2 regions of the Hoeflea prorocentri genome follow, and region 1 is predicted to be linked to the other one. Evidence: predicted binding sites of a transcription regulator. Region 1 holds the regulator's gene; the other holds the start of a gene.
What was found. The regulator PhoB, encoded in region 1, activates phosphate uptake and scavenging genes when phosphate is short. The targets are predictions, from matches to a motif close to TGTCATNNANCTGTCAT.
Positions count from the first base shown of each region.

Region 2: olsB (l-ornithine N(alpha)-acyltransferase) is a predicted target of PhoB. The motif match lies at 2,223-2,239, and genes of this name have one in related genera.

Region 1 is NZ_JAPJZI010000001.1:3,736,581-3,741,060, forward strand. It holds gene OQ273_RS17495 (winged helix-turn-helix transcriptional regulator) at 1-383, opposite strand, end outside; gene OQ273_RS17500 (VOC family protein) at 470-841, shown strand; gene phoB (phosphate regulon transcriptional regulator PhoB) at 887-1,570, opposite strand; gene phoU (phosphate signaling complex protein PhoU) at 1,615-2,352, opposite strand; gene pstB (phosphate ABC transporter ATP-binding protein PstB) at 2,375-3,193, opposite strand; gene pstA (phosphate ABC transporter permease PstA) at 3,281-4,480, opposite strand, start outside.
Region 2 is NZ_JAPJZI010000001.1:3,950,116-3,954,595, reverse strand. It holds gene OQ273_RS18600 (NADP-dependent malic enzyme) at 1-1,242, shown strand, start outside; gene olsB (l-ornithine N(alpha)-acyltransferase) at 1,301-2,161, opposite strand; gene acuI (acrylyl-CoA reductase (NADPH)) at 2,301-3,296, opposite strand; gene lspA (signal peptidase II) at 3,338-3,853, opposite strand; gene OQ273_RS18580 (TrmH family RNA methyltransferase) at 4,156-4,480, opposite strand, start outside.

The DNA of each region.
Region 1 (4,480 bases):
CGCGCCTCCAGTTTTTGAAGCGATTGGGAAAGCGCCCGGTCGGTTATGGGGGACAGGTCGCTCTTGATGTCGACGAAACGGCGGGGCCGACCGCTGACGGCAAGGACGGGAAGCGTCCATGTACGGCGAAGCAGGGACTGTCCGGATTCATCCGGCAAAGCCCCGGCGATCATATCTGCCATCTTCGCAAACCTCATTCCTTCCTCGGTCAACCTGAATTCCGGTCTCAGCGGGTGGCCATGTCCGGGATTGCGCTCCAGAATCCCGAGTTCAACTAGATGCGCCAGGCTGCTTGCAAAGGCTGTGCGGCTTGCACCGGACGCCACAAGAAGCGGCGCCTGACGCCCCGGCACACCGTCATGCATCGCTTTGAGGATGCTCAAAGACCATGACCGGGATGTAATATTGACAAGTCGACCAATGTCCATAAAGTATAGTATATATAATTTTAGTTGAACTGGAAACTGCAATGGCTGTCGTAAAACTGAATAACGAAATCACCTTTGCGCTGTCGGTCCGCGACCGGCATGCGAGCGCGAAATGGTATGAGGACATGCTTGGATTTGAGCTGGTACATCACATCGACGAGGCCGGGTGGAGCGAAGTCAAGACAATGACGGAAGGCGTTACGCTGGGATTGGGCGAGCAGACGGAACCGGTTCCCGGAAATGCCGTTCCGGTCTTCGGCATCGACGACATCACAACAGCGCGCAATGCGCTGGAGGCTGCTGGCGTCAAATTCGACGGACCAACCGATACGGTCGAAGGCATGGTCAGCACCGCGACCTTCTACGACCCAGACGGCAATGCCTTCATGTTGGCACAGGACCTGACGCGGTAGCGGACCGGAATCGGCCGTCGCCAAGAGGTCGGTGACAGGTCCTGCTCACGTTTCCAGTGAATAGCCCGCACCGCGGACCGTGCGAATAACGTCGCGCATATTGGCAAGGTTGAGGGCCTTGCGCAGGCGACCGACATGGACGTCGACGGTGCGTTCATCCACATAGATATCGTGGCCCCAGACGCCGTCGAGAAGCTGCGAGCGGGAGAAGACACGCGTCGGCGAGGTCATGAAGAACTCCAGCAGGCGGAATTCGGTCGGACCGAGCTTGATCTCGCGGCCGCGTCGGTAGACGCGATGGGTCTCGCGGTCGAGTTCGATATCGCCGGCCTTCAAAACCGTCGAGATCGTCTCCGGCTTGACCCGGCGTAAAAGGGCGCGCACGCGGGCCATGAGTTCGGGCGTTGAGAACGGCTTGACGACATAATCGTCCGCGCCGGTGGCAAGGCCCCTCACCCGTTCGCTTTCCTCGCCGCGCGCGGTCAGGAGAATGATCGGCAGGCGCTCGGTTTCCGGCCGGACACGTAAACGACGACACAGTTCGATACCTGAGAGGCCGGGCAGCATCCAGTCAAGGATCAGAAGATCGGGAACCCGCTCCTGCAGTTTGATCTCCGCCTCGTCACCGCGCAGGACGGTATCGACCTCGTAGCCTTCGGCTTCCAGATTGTAACGCAGCAGGACGCTCAGCGCCTCTTCGTCTTCAACGACGGTGATTTGCGGTGCAATGCCCATGTCTTGTCTCCGGCGGCAGGGCCTGATGGCCCGCCAGCCTACTCTTCCTCGGCGCCCACAGACGTGGTTTCATCGTCCTTGGGCCGCTCGTTCGACAGTTGCGAGCCGGTGCTGATGTAGTAGACCGTCTCGGCAATATTGGTGGCGTGGTCGCCGATCCGCTCGATGTTCTTTGCGCAAAACAGGAGATGCGTACAGGCGGTTATGTTGCGCGGATCTTCCATCATATAGGTGAGCAGCTCACGGAAAAGGGACGTATATATTGCGTCGATCTCGTCGTCGCGCTGACGAATGGAACTGGCGAGTTCCGGCGAGCGGGACGAATAGGCGTCGAGCACTTCTTTCAGCTGCGTTAGAGCCAGCTCGGCAAGGTGATCGAGGCCGCGCACCAGCTTCTTCGGCTGCGCCATGCCATGGACGGCGAGCACACGTTTGGCGATGTTCTTTGCCATGTCGCCGACCCGTTCCAGATCGGCGGCAATGCGGATCGACCCTATAATGTCGCGCAGATCCGCCGCCATGGGCTGACGCTTGGCGATGATCAAAACCGCTTTCTCGCCGATCTGTCGCTCGGCATCGTCAAGAACCAGATCGTCGGAAATGACCTTTTGCGAGAGCGCGGCATCGCCATTGACGAGCGCGGCGACGGATTCCTCAAGCATACGCTCGGCAATCCCGCCCATCTCTGCGATGCGGCGCACGAGAAACTGCAGATCCTCGTCATAGGCCGAGACCGTGTGAGCGGCGAGCTGATTACTGGAATTGTTTTCGTTCATGATCGTTCCTGTCCGCTCAAGATCAGCCGAAGCGGCCGGTGATGTAGTCCTGGGTACGCTGATCGTCGGGGTTGGTGAACATCTTGTCCGTGTCGCCGACCTCGACCAGCTTGCCCAGATGGAACATGGCGGTGCGCTGCGAGACGCGCGCGGCCTGCTGCATGGAGTGGGTCACAATGACAATTGTGTAGTTCTGGCGTATCTCGTCGATCAGCTCCTCGACCTTGGCCGTGGCGATCGGATCGAGCGCCGAACAGGGCTCGTCCATCAATATCACTTCCGGGTTGACGGCAATGGCGCGGGCGATGCAGAGACGCTGCTGCTGACCGCCGGAAAGGCCGGTTCCCGGTTCGTTGAGCCTGTCCTTGACCTCGTCGAATAGGCCGGCTCTTTGCAGGCTGGTTTCGACAATCTCGTCAAACCCTGCCTTGCTGTTGGCCATGCCGTGAATACGCGGGCCGTAAGCGATATTCTCATAAATCGATTTCGGAAACGGGTTGGGTTTTTGAAAGACCATGCCGACGCTGGCACGCAGCTCCACCACATCAACGGCCGGATGATAGATATCCGCGCCATCCAATGTGATGCTTCCCTTGACCTCGCAGCCGTCAATCGTGTCGTTCATCCGGTTCAGACAGCGCAGGAAGGTGGACTTGCCGCAGCCAGACGGACCGATGAGGGCCGTGACCTGATTTTTCCTGACATCGAGGTCCACATCAAAGAGCGCCTGGGAACCGCTGTAAAAGACGCTCACCATGCGGCCCTGCATCTTTATGGGCGGCTGCGGTTCGGTTTTTGCACCAACCGCCTCTTCTACTGCTGCTTCCGACATCATATTCATCCTTCAAAACCCCACTGTATCGGCTTTTTGCCCGTCAGGGGCGGCACATGCAACTGCGCCACGCCAACAAATCGTCAGATGACACTCCTACCAGCGGCGCTCGAACCGCCTGCGCAGTATAATGGCCGTGATGTTCATCACGGCGAGGAACAGGAGCAGAATGATGATCGCTCCCGATGTCCTTTCGACAAAGGCCCGCTCGGCCTCATTGGCCCACATGAAGATCTGAACCGGCAATGCCGTGGCCGGATCCATGGGACTGGCTGGATAGCCGACAACAAAGGCAACCATGCCGATAAGCAGCAACGGCGCCGTTTCGCCAAGCGCCTGCGCAAGGCCGATAATCGTACCGGTCAGGATGCCCGGCGCGGCAAGTGGCAGGACATGATGGAAGACTGTCTGCGTCTTGGAGGCGCCGACACCCAGCGCTGCGGAGCGAATGGACGGCGGGACCGCCTTGAGTGCCGCCCGTGTCGCAATGATGATGGTCGGCAGCGTCATCAGCGTCAGGACCAGTCCACCGACCAGCGAAGCGGAGCGCGGCAGGCCGGCAAAATTGATGAACACGGCAAGGCCGAGCAGGCCGAAGACGATTGACGGCACGGCCGCCAGATTGTTGATGTTTACCTCGATGAGGTCCGACCAGCGGTTCTTGGGCGCAAATTCTTCAAGATAGATTGATGCGGCAACCCCGATCGGCAAAGCCAGCACCAACACAATCAGCATCATATAAAGCGATCCGATGATCGCAACGCCGACACCTGCCGTCTCCGGACGGCTTGATGCGCCATTGACGAAGAGGCCAGTATTGAAGCGCTCTTTCATGGCGCCGTCTTGGACCAGCGTGTTCATCCAGCCGACCTGCCGGTCGTTCACCTTGCGGCGTTTTTCATCGACGCTGAGGTCAATCTGTCCCTTGAGAGCGGAATCGACATCGCCGGAAGCCAGCACCCAGACGGGAACCGTTCTGCCGATAATCGTCGGATCCGCCAGAACCATGTCGCGCAACTGGCTGCGTACACCGGCAGACACCATCTTGCCGGCGTCGCGTACAGCCGACTTGTCATCGGGATCAACACCCAACTCCTTGACGATGGCATCACGTGCCAAACGCGGATAATTTGCCGTCAGCAGCTTGTTCATGTCCCTTTCGCCGTCGGGTTCAATAACACTCTCGCTGAAGGTGATGGGCAGGTTGATCGATGTCTGCACGAAGGCCGTGTAGCCCTTAGAGAAAACCGACCAGAGCAGGATCACCAGGAACGAAAGCCCGAGGCAGATTGCGAT
Region 2 (4,480 bases), 210 kb from region 1:
AACGATCCGATGAAAATCGCGGCAGCCGAGGCGCTTGCCTACCTTGCGCGTGAGGACGTGCCCGATGAGGTGGCCGCCGCCTATCGCGGAAATCGCCCCCGTTTCGGCCCGGAATACATCATTCCCGTGCCCTTCGATCCGCGCCTGTTGTCGGATATTCCAAGGGCCGTCGCCCGAGCGGCCATGGATTCCGGCGTTGCGCAGCGCCCGATCCTCGATCTTGAAGCCTATGGGCGTGAGCTATCCGCCCGTCGCGATCCGATCGCCTCAACGCTGCAGCGCATTTATGAGCGCGTGCGCCGCCAGCAGGGCCGTGTTGTCTTCGCCGAGGGCGAGGAAGAGCAGGTCATGCGCGCGGCTGTGTCCTATGTGAACCAGAATCTGGGTACGGCCATTCTGCTCGGGCGCTCCGAGCAGATGGAAGAGGTGGCCAAACAAGCCGGCATTGATCTCAACAAGCCCGGTCTTGAACTCGTCAATGCCCGCGTGTCGCACCGGGTGGAGGCCTATACCGAATATCTTTATGCGCGTCTGCAGAGGAAGGGTTATCTCTATCGTGACTGCCAGCGGCTGATTAACACCGACCGCAACCATTTTGCATCCTGCATGGTCGCCCTTGGCGACGCGGATGCGGTGGTGACAGGCACGACACGTAACTATTCAACGGCGCTGGACGATGTCCGCCGCTGCATTGACGTCAAACCCGGCCACCGGGTGATCGGGGTCTCGCTGGCCCTGTGTCGCGGCAGGACCGTTTTGGTTGCGGACACGGCCGTGATTGACATGCCGGATTCGGAAGAACTCGCCGACATCGCCGAAGAGGCAGCCGGCGTGGCGCGGCGGCTCGGCTATGAGCCGCGGGTTGCCATGCTCGCTTATTCGACCTTCGGACACCCGCCCGGCGAACGGGCAGAGCGGGTGCGCGAGGCGGTCTCCATATTGGACCGCCGGCGGGTCGATTTCGAATATGACGGTGAGATGGCGGCCGATGTGGCGCTCAATCTCGATGTCATGCGGCAATATCCGTTCTGCCGCTTGTCCGGTCCGGCCAACGTTCTGGTCATGCCGGCGTTCCACTCGGCGTCCATTTCGACAAAAATGCTTCAGGAACTCGGCGGTTCAACCGTCATCGGGCCGCTGCTTGTCGGTCTCGACAAATCGGTTCAGATCGTCTCCATGGGCGCGCGCGATTCCGACATCGTCAACATGGCGGCAATCGCCGCGTTCAACGTCGGAAGCTGACAACGCAAAAGAAGGCGGGCGCCGAAGGCCCCCGCCATTTTCCGAAACGATCCGTAAATCAGGATGCGAAGCGGCTGGCGTCAGCGCCGTAGTGGTTCAGATACCGCTTGTCGATTTTCGAGATCGGCAGCACCACCATCACGTCGGTCGTGCCGAATGCATGGTCAATCACTGCGCCGTCGCCTATCACCGCGCCGAGCCTCAGATAGCCTTTCAGAAGCGGGGGAAGGGCGGATATGGCGCTGCGCGCGTCGACGGCCTCCTTCGGCATCAGGTCCATATTGTTATAGAGCTCCGGCCGGGCACTGACCGACCATTCACCCGTTGCCAGCCGGTTGTGATAGAGGAAAGACAAAGGCAGCGCATGGGCTTCGGGCCGTATTCCGGGCATGGAGGCGCAGCCGAACATGACATCAATGCCGTGCTCCAGAGAATAGGCCCAGTTGCCCTGCCAAAGCAGTTCGACGGTCCGTCGGGTGCGATATTGCGGCAGCACACAGGAGCGTCCGAGTTCCAGGAAGCGCTTTTCCGGGTGACGCGCGAGCATATCGTCGATGGCGAATTCGGATGTCGAGTAGAAGCCGTCATTTGCCCGTGCAACATCCTGCCTAAGCAGGCGATAGGTGCCGACGATTTGATCTTCCGAGCTGCCGACAATTGTACGGTCGAAAACAAGCAAATGATCGCACACGGCATCGAAAGCATCGATGTCGCGTCCGCGGCGCATGGAGTCGGGCGGAAGGACTGCACCCATTTCCTTGGCGAAGACGTTGAACCGGACGGCCTGGGCCGCCTCGATCTCAGCCGATGTGCACGCCAGGCGGGTTTCAAGATCGCCAATCCGGCCCAATATGGCGGTTTCTTCCTGTATCATCTCGAGTGCCGGCCGTGATGCGCCGGCTGGTAATGTGTCGCGCATGTTCAATGTCATGGCAATTTAATCCCGTGAACGAGTCATGCCGCTCATAAACCAGAAAAATACGACAATGCAGTGACATGCGACCACTGCTTTTCCATGATAAGTTGCCGTCCGGGACTAATGCCACCCTTTTTCGAAATCACTTCTCCATATCAATAACGACGCGGCCCCTGATCTTTCCATCAATAAGGTCGGTTGCTGTCGGAATAATATCATCAAATGCAATGGTTTTCGATAGAGCGTGGAGTTTGCTCAGGTCGAGATCGGTACCCAGGCGCTGCCAAGCCTCCTCCCTCAAAGCACGTGGCGCCATGACCGAATCAACGCCAAGAAGCGCGATTCCCCTCAAGATAAAGGGCATGACAGTGGCCGGAAGATCCATGCCTTGCGCAAGGCCGCAGGCGGCCACCGCGCCGCCATAGCGGGTCATCGCAAGGACGTTCGAAAGCGTGTGGCTGCCGACCGAATCGATGCCGGCTGCCCAGCGCTCCTTGCCGAGCGGGCGGCCCGGCTCGGACAGTTCGGCGCGATCGATGATTTCGGATGCGCCCAGCGATGTGAGAAAATCGGTTTCCGACGTGCGGCCGGTCGATGCGACCACCTCAAAACCGAGCTTCGACAAAATTGCGATCGCCACTGTCCCAACACCGCCATTGGCGCCCGTGACGACAACCGGGCCGTCACCGGGCGTTACGCCGTGGCGTTCAAGCGCCATGACGCAAAGCATCGCGGTATAGCCCGCCGTGCCGATTGCCATGGCGTCCAGCGCGCTGATGCCGTCCGGGCGGCGGATGAGCCAGTCGCCGTTGAGGCGCGCATATCGCGCATAGGTGCCCGTATGTGTTTCACCGACGCCCCAGCCGTTGAGAATGACCTGATCGCCTGCGCTGAAACCGTCATGGCTCGATTGCACAACCGTACCGGCGCAATCGATGCCCGGTATCATCGGCCAGCGCCGTATCACCGGCGCCTTGCCGGTGATTGCAAGGCCATCCTTGTAGTTGATGGTCGTTGCATTGACTTCCACAACGACGTCGCCTTCCATCAGATCGTCGAGCCCGATCTCTCGGGTTTCGACACTTTGAACCTTGTTTTCGTCGCGATCAATGACGATGGCTCTGAACGGTTCCTGCATGATTTTTCCTCCGATTGCCGGCAATCGCCGGCACGTCTTCTCTAGGATTGTTCCGATTCTTCCGTTTCCTGCGGGTAAATCCATTTGCCGAACAGTTCATCGACAATGATCGCGCCTGCGCCCAGCGTGATGAAGGTGTCGGCCAGGTTGAAAACTGCGAAATACCAATTGTGCGTATGAAAGAGGATGTAGTCGATAACATAGCCATAGCTCGCGCGGTCGATCAGATTGCCGATGGCGCCGGCGACGATCAGTGCGAACCCGATCTGACTGATCCAGCGCTGCGGCGTGCTGCGCGCCCAAAGGCCCGCAACGAATGCAATGACCACAAGCATCAGCGCAATCAGCCAGTTTTCGTTCATCCAGCTCAGCATCGAAAAAGCGATGCCTTCATTGCGGGTGTGGAACAGGGCGAGGAACGGCAGAACATCGACCATCTGCTGAAGCGGCAGGAACTCCTCGACGGCCCATTTTATGGACTGGTCAATCGCCACGAGCACCGCAACCAGGGCCATCGCATAGCGTGGGCGGGAGAACAATGACCGTGCGGCTTTCATGTTAGAGCGTCTCTGGTTTAAATGGCGTCATTTGACCGTGGCGATTTTGGCCGCTGACAAGGCGGGTTGCGCGCCGTGGTGCCATCCCACCACAAGCGCGAGCCATCACAGTCAGAGGGCAAAATCGCCCGGCCCCTTCATCTCTGCATTTCAATACGATAATCCTTTCGAGGGTGGCGGCAAATCGGCCCATCGGTAGCGTTGCGTCGCTTGCCCGATGCCCCACATCGCGCTGCGCGACGCGCCTTTCCGACTGGACCGGTTTACCACCATCAAATGCCTCCATTTAAACCAGAAACGCTCTAAACCTCCAGCGCGTGCCTGCGGGCTTCAAACAGCATAACCCCGGTCGCCACCGCCAGATTGAGCGAATCGGCACGACCGGCCTGCGGAATACGTGCCAGCTTATCGCATCGCTGCGCAAGCGATTCCGGCAATCCCGCCTGTTCGTTTCCCATCAGAAGGACGACCGGGCGCGCCGCGTAGTCAATTGTGCGGTAGTCGACAGATCCTTCCAGATGCGTTCCGACGAGTGTGGCCTCGGCGCTGTCGCACCATTTCAGGAACCCCTCGACACTGGTGCGTGCCACCGGTATCGCAAAGACCGAGCCCATCGTGGCCCGGGTT